3 regions of the Klebsiella quasivariicola genome follow, and region 2 is predicted to be linked to each of the others. Evidence: predicted binding sites of a transcription regulator. Region 2 holds the regulator's gene; each other region holds the start of a gene.
The links. Region 2 encodes Fur, which represses iron uptake genes when iron is present. Its sites were predicted from a motif close to ATAATAATGAGAACNACTATCAA; they were not measured.

Region 1: B8P98_RS03300 (siderophore-interacting protein) is a predicted target of Fur. The motif match lies at 1,613-1,635, and genes of this name have one in related genera.
Region 3: fes (enterochelin esterase) is a predicted target of Fur. The motif match lies at 1,591-1,613, and genes of this name have one in related genera.

The regions. Positions count from the first base shown of each region.
Region 1 covers NZ_CP022823.1:647,137-650,229, forward strand. The annotation lists gene ygjG (putrescine aminotransferase) at 1-625, opposite strand, end outside; gene B8P98_RS03295 (PadR family transcriptional regulator) at 883-1,437, opposite strand; gene B8P98_RS03300 (siderophore-interacting protein) at 1,677-2,453, shown strand; gene B8P98_RS03305 (glycerone kinase) at 2,555-3,093, opposite strand, start outside.
Region 2 covers NZ_CP022823.1:3,981,277-3,984,369, reverse strand. The annotation lists gene tcuA (FAD-dependent tricarballylate dehydrogenase TcuA) at 1-280, opposite strand, end outside; gene tcuR (tricarballylate utilization LysR family transcriptional regulator TcuR) at 378-1,304, opposite strand; gene fur (ferric iron uptake transcriptional regulator) at 1,431-1,883, opposite strand; gene fldA (flavodoxin FldA) at 2,175-2,705, opposite strand; gene ybfE (LexA regulated protein) at 2,857-3,093, opposite strand, start outside.
Region 3 covers NZ_CP022823.1:4,095,422-4,098,514, forward strand. The annotation lists gene entF (enterobactin non-ribosomal peptide synthetase EntF) at 1-80, opposite strand, end outside; gene B8P98_RS20675 (MbtH family protein) at 91-294, opposite strand; gene fes (enterochelin esterase) at 322-1,530, opposite strand; gene fepA (siderophore enterobactin receptor FepA) at 1,791-3,093, shown strand, end outside.

The DNA of each region.
Region 1 (3,093 bases), 2.2 Mb from region 2:
GGCGGAAGCCCGGCAGCAGCGGCATAAACGGCTTGCGGAAGGTCGACTTGGCGGTGGCCGACAGCGCGCCCAGCGATTTACCGTGGAAGGCGCCGCTGGTGGCGATGAAAGTAAATTTACCGCGCGGCGACTGATAGGCTTTCGCCAGCTTGATGGCCGCCTCTACCGATTCGGTACCGCTGTTGCAGAAGAAACTGTACTTCAGTTTACCGGGCGTTAACGCTGCCAGGGTTTTCGCCAGCATCGCGCGTAGCGGATCCAGCAGCTCCTGGCTGTGAAGCGGTTGTTTCGCGAGTTGATTCTCGACGGCGGATACCACAACTGGATTACGGTGCCCTACATTGAAGATGCCAAACCCACCAAGGCAGTCGATAAATTCCTGTCCCTGGGTGTCGACAAGCGTATTTAACCCTCCCGCTTGCCACTCTACGGCTCCGTAATCCCCGCCGGCTGTGACCGATTTTCGATACTCTAAAAACCCCGGATTCACATGCTCTTTAAAGTATTCCCTGACCTCCTGGTTAAGTGCTTTCATTTCCTCATGATCAAGCGTGCGCTTTTCAATGAGATTCAGTGCGTGTGCGCTGCAGGCCAGAGCCGATGCGCTGGAAGGTAACCTGTTCAAAATGTGCTCCTGGGGCGGACGTATCACACGATACTGGATTAAGTATTGCAGGGATTACGCCAGTTCGGCAGAAGCGGTGAAAATCGGGATAAATGCAAGGTAAAAGACGAAATGTGTAAAATTTAATCTCATTGCGCCACTATTGGCACGTTTTATTCCTGAGCTGACGAGATTTTCTGCCTGGCGGCAATGAACGGGGCGATCCGCCGTGGTGCGGACTGCCCCAGCGCGGGGCAGCCGATGGTGAAAAAAGAGGCTTAGTCGAGCTGAGAGATCTCCATTGCTGCCCGGTCGATAATGCCGATGATCTGCTTGAGCTGGGCGGCACTGCTGGCCTGCTGGTTCACTTTCAAATCGAGGACCGCTTTGAAATTCTCCAGCGCGCGCTTCATCTGCGGATCCCGGCGCAGCTCGCAGCCGACCATCCGCGCCTGCAGACGCTCCTGGATATGGGCCAGGTGCTCCTGGTTCTCGGCGTGCAGCTGTTTTCCTTCCTCGCTGATAACGATTTTTTTGCGTCCGTTGTCGTCTTCCACGCTGATAAGGCCCTGGTCCTGGAGCAGATCCAGCGTCGGGTAGATCACCCCCGGGCTGGGGCTGTAGTTCCCCTGGGTGAGGGTTTCGATCTCTTTGATCAGCTCATAGCCATGGCTGGCGTTGCGGCTGAGGATATCCAGAATGATCAGCCGCAGTTCGCCATGGCCAAAGAAACGCTGGCGACGTCCGCCGCCGCGGCGGCCATGGTCGCCGTGTTCGCTGGGATCACCGTGGCGCCCCCGTGGCCCACGCCCGTCTTCATGATGATGTCGCATCGCTAACTCCTGTGTTTTTTTTGATATATCTAATTTATATCTAAAATTTTAATCTTAGCAATGGTATGGGGTATTTATTTTTTATTATGTTGATTTATAAGTAATTATTTAAGTATCTGGAATTTTAGTGCGATTTACTTTTACTATATCAAAAAAAGACTTGCATTCTTTTTAGTTGGCAATCATTATCATTTGCATCAAGTTTAGATATATCTATTTACCGTTCACGAAGGCAATCGATGATGACAAAAACCAAAGCAGGCAAGTACCCGCAGCGTGTCCGCAATGAGCTGCGTTTCCGTGAGCTGACGGTGCTGCGCGTGGAGCGCGCAGGCGCGGCGTTCCAGCGTATCGTGCTGGGAGGCGAGGCGCTGGAAGGCTTCGCTTCTCACGGCTTTGACGACCATACCAAGCTTTTTTTCCCCGAGCCGGGTGCGGCATTTACTCCGCCGCAGGTAACCGAGGAGGGGATTGACTGGGGGGAAGGTGTGCGGCCTGCCACCCGCGACTATACGCCGCTGTACGATGCCGAACGACACGAGCTGGCTTACGATTTCTATATCCACGATGGCGGTATCGCCAGCCGTTGGGCGCTGGAAGCAAAAGTGGGCGATAAGCTGGTTATCGGCGGCCCGCGCGGCTCGCTGGTGGTGCCGGAAGATTATGCCTGGCAGCTGTATGTTTGCGATGAGTCCGGCATGCCGGCGCTGCGCCGTCGTCTGCTGGGATTACGCCAGCTGCCGGCGAGGCCGCAAGTGACGGCCATCGTTACTATCGCCGATGCGTCGTATAAAGATTATCTGGCGGATCTCGACGGCTTTAACATCGAGTGGGTGGTAGGCCACAACCCGGCGTTCGTCGCCGAGCGTCTGGCGCAGGTGAAGGTGCCGGCGGAGGATTATTTCATCTGGCTGACCGGCGAAGGCGCGGTGGTGAAATCGCTACTGGAACGCTTTGAAGACGAGAGTATCGATCAGCAGCTGGTGCGTTCCCAGGCATACTGGCACAGCAAGTAAAAAGCCATCGTGGTAAAACCCGGATAGCGGCTTGCGCCTTATCCGGGCTACGGTTGGCGCCGATTTGTAGCCCCGGTAAGCACAGCGCCACCGGGGGAGGCTTAGCGTTCCGCCAGCGCTTTAAACACCATCGCCACCGCGTGGGCGCCGGGGTCCATGTTGCCGAGCAGGCTGTCGCTGTTGAGATAGGACGCTCGTCCGGCGCCGGCTTTGCTCGACTGGCAGGTGCGATCCGCCCCGGCCTGCGCCGCAGCAAAAGCGGTCTGCAGGTTCTCCGGTTCGGCCAGCAGCGCCGCCAGCGCCGGCTGCAGAGCGTCGATCATCGTCCGGTCACCTTCCTCGGCGCCGCCGTAAAATTTCATCTGCTCCAGACCGGCGTTCAGCGCCTCGGCCACGCTGGCGCCTTGCTCCAGCTTCTGCCCGGCAGCGGTGAAGAAGATCGACATCAATACCCCGCTGGAGCCGCCCATCACCACCGTCAGGCGTTCGCCGATCAGCGCGAACAGCGTTGGCAGATCGTTCAGCGGCAGCTGCTGACGCTCGAGCCGCTCGGCAATCTCACGCGCCCCGGCGGCGAAGGTGGAGCCGGTATCGCCGTCGCCTACTTTGGCATCCAGCGCGTTGAGATGTTCTTCAAGAT
Region 2 (3,093 bases):
GTGACGAGGTACGGATCACCAGCCGGGCCAGCGCTTCGTTGGTGTTCCCCTCGGTGACGCGCAGCAGATCCTGCCAATACTCTTCTTCCGGATAGCTGTCGACCAGCACGTCCTGCGGCGCATCGTGCATACAGCGCAGGTTACGGGTGTGCTGCGAGTTGCCGCCGCGCCACTCCCGCGGCGCCGCCTCCAGCAGCAGCACCGAGGCGCCGGCCTCCCGGGCGGTTAAGGCGGCGCATAGCGCGGCATTGCCGCCGCCAATCACCAGTACATCCACCATTATCGGCTCCCTTACAATTTAATTAATTGTTAAATTTGTAATGGGAATGTAGGCGGTAACGGCGACAGAGCGCTATGGCGTAGTGCTAAAGAGGGGTTTAGTTGGTGTAAAGGGTAGCGCCCGGCCAGCGGCCAGACTCCACCAGCTGACGCATGACTTTGCTCAGTATTACCCGTGCGGCAAGCCCTGCCGGGGTGAGCTCATCATCGGACAGGCTGACCAGAAAGTTGGGGCGACTCAGCACCGGATTGGCGACGCCGATCACTCTTAGCGCCTGATGGTCGAGATGGGAGATGGCGGCCCCGGGCTGAAGAGTGGCGCCCAGTCCGCTGCGCACGGCCTGCATCAGCAGGGCCAGGCCGTCAATCTCCGCCACCACCTCAACGCTGAGATGATGCTGCTGGCAAACCGCCTCCAGCCGGCCGCGCAGGCCGTGGCCCTGGCTTGGCATAATCAGCGGCAGGGTGGCGAGCTGGTCGGGGGTGATATGGTCATCCTGCAGGGGGGCTAACAGCGCATGGCTGCCAATCAGGAACAGGCGCTCTTCCAGCAGCGGTCTGGCGCTCCAGCGCAGGATCTTCTCCTGCTGGAAAACGATAGCAAAATCGAGCTGGCGAGTGTTGATCATCCGTTCCAGATTGCCGGAAAGGCTTTCCACCAGATGCAGGCGCACGTCGGGGTAGCTTTCGCGCATCGCATTGATGAACGGAACGCCGAGAACGGAGGCGGTGCTGGGGGCCATGCCAACGCTGACGTGGCCCGACAGGCGCGCCTCGCGGGCGGCGAGGATGGCATCATCGGCATGGCGCAGCGCCAGCTGCGCCTGGGAGTAGAAAGCAAGGCCCGCGCTGGTGGGCGTGACCCCGCGGGAGGTCCGCTGCAGCAGGCGAATGGCCAGTTCGTTTTCCAGGCGCGCGATCTGCTGGCTAAGCGCCGAGACGCCGATATTGAGATCGAGCGCAGCGCGCCCCATGCTGCCGGTTTCCACAATGCGCACAAAGTAGCGTAGCTGGCGAAGTTCCATATCAACTCTCCGGACAAAGCGGGGACGAGGAAGGTTATCCCAGGGGACTGAGCGGGAAGCGCGGCAGAAGCGCCCATAAAAAAGCCAACCGGCAGGTTGGCTTTTCAGAGCAGACGACGCGGGGAATTACTTTTCCACTGCGTCGTGGGCGTGTTCGTCCTCGCGGCAATCCCCTTCCGCACAGTGACCGTACAGATACAGACTGTGGTTGGTCAGGCGGATGCCGTGACGGGAAGCGATTTCACGCTGGCGCGCTTCAATAGAGTCATCACTGAATTCGATCACTTTGCCGCAGTCGAGGCAGATCAGGTGATCGTGGTGATGCTGCTGGGTCAGTTCGAAAACGGATTTTCCGCCTTCAAAATTATGACGAGTCACGATACCGGCGTCATCAAACTGGTTAAGGACGCGGTAAACGGTCGCCAGACCAATCTCTTCGCCCATGTCGATCAGGCGTTTATATAAGTCTTCCGCACTGACATGATGGTTATCCGGTTCCTGCAGCACTTCGAGGATTTTCAGTCGAGGAAGTGTGACTTTCAGGCCAGCCTTCTTTAATGCGGTATTGTTGTCAGTCATGCGGAATCTGTCCTGTTGCTAAACGATCTACTTCCTTCAACGGAAGTCATACAGAAATTAACCCGACGTAATGCGTCTCATTATAGAACTGCCACTGGTAAATGAAAACTGCAAGCATCAGGCCTGGTTTGCTGTCAAAAACGAGGCACCAGCTACAAACTGCGTCACGTGCCTCGTAGAATCAGAGGACATTGTACAGATATGTGATTAAAAGTTAAAAACTTGTAGCTATTAGTTTGATTGCTTTTGTCTATTAATGCGACGCAACTCAATAGTTACGCCGCTTAATCATCAGGCGTTTTTGATTTCTTCAAGGTGCAGCTCTTCGGCAACCTGCTTCACCCACTTCTCCACGCGCTCGTTGGTCAGCTCCGGCTGGCGGTCTTCATCGATGGCGAGGCCGACGAAGTGGTCGTCATCCGCCAGGCCTTTGGAAGCCTCAAAATGATACCCGGCCGTCGGCCAGTGACCGACGATGGTCGCGCCGCGTGGCTCAATGATGTCGCGGATGGTGCCCAGCGCGTCGCAGAAGTATTCTGCGTAGTCTTCCTGGTCGCCGCAGCCGAACAGCGCCACCAGTTTGCCATTAAAGTCGATCTCTTCCAGCGTCGGGAAGAAGTCGTCCCAGTCACACTGCGCTTCCCCGTAGTACCAGGTCGGGATGCCGAGCAGCAGGATGTCGTGGGCTTCCAGGTCTTCTTTGCTGCTTTTGGCAATGTCGTGAACATCAGCAACATCTTTACCAAGCTGCTTTTGAATCATTTTTGCAATATTTTCGGTGTTGCCGGTGTCGCTGCCAAAAAAGATGCCGATGATTGCCATGAGTAAAATAACCTCTTGAAACTTAAATGATGTGGTAGGGACGCGATGCCCATAGATAACGGCAATCATAGCAGAACAGGCAAGGGCGCGGAAACAGCAATCACGCCCGACTGCACACTCTGCTACATGAATGCGGGTTTTTCGCGGAAAGTTAGACTTTTCCCTGGCTGCGCAGGGCGGTTAATTGCGTCATCAGCATCTCTTCGATGAGATCGCTGCGGCTCATATTACGCGCTTCCGCCAGCTCGTTGAGCGCATCGACCGCATCCGCGTTGAGTTTTAACTCGACGCGCTTCAGCCCGCGCACTTTATCGCGTTTCAGCTGATTACGTTTGTTGATGCGCAGTTGTTCATCGCGCGACAGCGGATTGGTTTTCGGTCTTCCCGG
Region 3 (3,093 bases), 110 kb from region 2:
CAGGCGCCTGGCAGAGTGGAGAGGCGCTCGGCCATCCAGATCCCCGGCTGCGCGGCAACCAGCGGTAAACGAGTGGTCATTGTCAGCTCCTTATGACGCGTGATGGGCGGGGGTCAGTGTCGACCAGTTGGCCGCCAGCCAGGCGTTGCAGGCCTCGGCCGACTGCGGGGGGCACACCACCGTCCAGCCGGCAGGCAGGTCGCAGTGCGCCGGCCACAGGCTGTACTGCTGCTGATCATTGCGCAGAATGTAAAACTGCCCTTGCGGATTGTCGAAGGGGTTACTGAATTGCATATCAAACTCCTGTCGTAAAGCGCGATGCTAAGGGTGCGACAGCAGCGGCTGCCAGAGCTGGATAAGCCCTGCTGTCAGCCCGCCGCGCCAGCAAAGCGCATCATGCCCGCCGTCAACCTGACGCCAGAAAATCGTCTGCTGTGGTGTAGTGAGTTGCGCCAGTAGCGCCTGGTTAGCGCGAAAAATAATCGGTTCACGCTGGCCCGCTTCCAGCCAGACGCGCAGCCCGGCTGCGGACACCTCGCCATGGCGAAGCTGTTCGCCGATAAAGCCCGTCCCGCGGCCATCGCGATGCGGCCACCAGTAGGAGCCTGACTGGCTGAGTACGCAGCCAAAGCGCTGCGGCCAGTTGAGGGCGGCGAACATCGCCGCCAGGCCGCCGAAGCTTTGCCCGGCCACCACCGTCCGATCCGGGCGGTCGCTGAACGGGGCATGGCTGCGGACCAGCGGCAGGAGCTCCTCCTGCACCGCCAGCCAGAAATCGCGGTGACAGGGCAGCTCAACCCCGCGGCGCTGGTTGTCGATCGCGTCAATCAGCAGGTAGACCGCCGGCGGCAGCTTCCCCTCGCGGGTCAGCGCGGCCAGCGGCGACCACACCGGCATGCTCTCGGCCCAGAACTGACCGTCGAGCAGGATCGCCAGGGGCCGCGTTTGCGGGTCGCCCGCCTCACCGGGGGTGTAGATCCAGACCCGGCGATGGTTGCCCAGACGCGCGCTACGCCACTCAAGACAACGGGCGGGAGGATGCGCCTCATTAAGCCGGTCCCAGCCGGGCTGCACGGGGGCCTGCGGCATCTCCAGGGCCGAGACCCCATGGCCGCGTCCGCCCTGCCAGCTGTGCGGGTTCAGCGGATCGGCTATCGCCCGCGGCAGCAGTTTGCGCCAGCCTTCGCGCAGCAGCGCGCGGTCGGGCGCGTCAGCGCTAAATACCTCAGGGGAAAAATCATCGTCACGGTCGGAGGGAATAAAACAGTAGCTACCGCGCCAGGTCGGCGACAGCGTAGTGCGCCAGCACCAGGCGTCGGTCCCGGGCAGACGTTGCAGCGATTGCGGCCGCGCATTCTGATGGTGGTCGGTCACGCCGGTGATATACAGCCATACCCGACGGTGCGGAGAGTGCGTTTCATCCCCCGCCGGATCCCGCCACCAGAACGTCACCTCGATGACGTCATCCACTGCGCGGCACTGCGGTCCGTGCAGGGTTTGCCACCATTCCTCGCTTCCTGTCCTTAACATTCTGTCATTAACCCTATGTATCACGTGACTTTTTTAATTAATTGCCACTATTTATTGATAATATTATTGATAACTATTTGCATTTGCAATAGCGTATTAGCGCGCCGTGGGAAGCGCGTCTTTCACCAGAACATGTCAAAGCGGGCTTATTCAGCCAGCGACGGAGTGCCTTTGCCCGCTTCTGGCAACATTTATGCCGCCTCCCCTCCCGGTGGGAAGGGGCGTTTGGGGAACGTGGCGACAAAAAAACAGGAATAACAATGAATAACAGGATCAAATCCCTGGCCTTGCTGGTCAATCTGGGAATTTACGGGGTTGCTTTTCCGTTAAGCGCAGCGGAAACCGCCACCGACGATAAAAACAGCGCTGCTGAAGAGACCATGGTGGTCACCGCCGCCGAGCAGAACCTGCAGGCGCCGGGTGTCTCCACCATCACCGCCGATGAGATCCGCAAACGTCCGCCAGCGCGCGACGTCTCGGAGATCATTCGCACCATGCCGGGGGTCAACCTGACCGGCAACTCCACCAGCGGCCAGCGCGGCAATAACCGCCAGATTGATATCCGCGGCATGGGCCCGGAAAACACCCTGATCCTGATCGACGGCAAGCCGGTCACCAGCCGCAACTCCGTGCGCCTCGGCTGGCGCGGTGAGCGCGACACCCGCGGCGACACCAGCTGGGTGGCGCCGGAGATGATCGAACGCATCGAAGTGATCCGCGGCCCGGCCGCCGCCCGCTACGGCAACGGCGCCGCCGGCGGCGTGGTGAATATCATCACCAAAAAAACCGGCGATGAGTGGCACGGCTCATGGAACACCTATATGAACGCCCCGGAGCACAAGGATGAAGGCTCCACCAAACGCACTAACTTCAGCCTCAGCGGCCCGCTGGGCGGCGATTTCAGCTTCCGCCTGTTCGGTAACCTCGACAAAACGCAGGCCGACGCCTGGGATATCAACCAGGGCCATCAGTCCGAACGTACCGGGATCTATGCCGATACCCTGCCGGCCGGGCGCGAAGGGGTGAAAAACAAAAACATCGATGGTCTGGTGCGCTGGGAATTTGCTCCAATGCAGTCGCTGGAGTTTGAAGCCGGCTACAGCCGCCAGGGCAACCTCTACGCTGGCGACACCCAGAACACCAACACCAACGACCTGGTAAAAGAGAACTACGGCAAAGAGACCAACCGGCTGTATCGCAACACCTACTCGGTCACCTGGAACGGCGCCTGGGACAACGGGGTGACCACCAGCAACTGGGCGCAGTACGAGCGCACCCGCAACTCGCGCAAAGGCGAAGGTCTGGCCGGGGGCACCGAGGGGATCTTTAACAGTAATCAGTTCTCGGATATCGATCTGTCAGATGTGATGCTGCACAGTGAAGTCAGTATCCCGTTCGACTATCTGGTTAATCAGAACCTGACGCTGGGCAGCGAGTGGAATCAACAGCGGATGAAGGATAACGCGTCCAACACCCAGGCGCTGTCGGGAGGCGAAATTCCGGGCTACGACAGCACCGGCCGCAGCCCGTACTCGCAGGCGGAAATCTTCTCGCTGTTCGCCG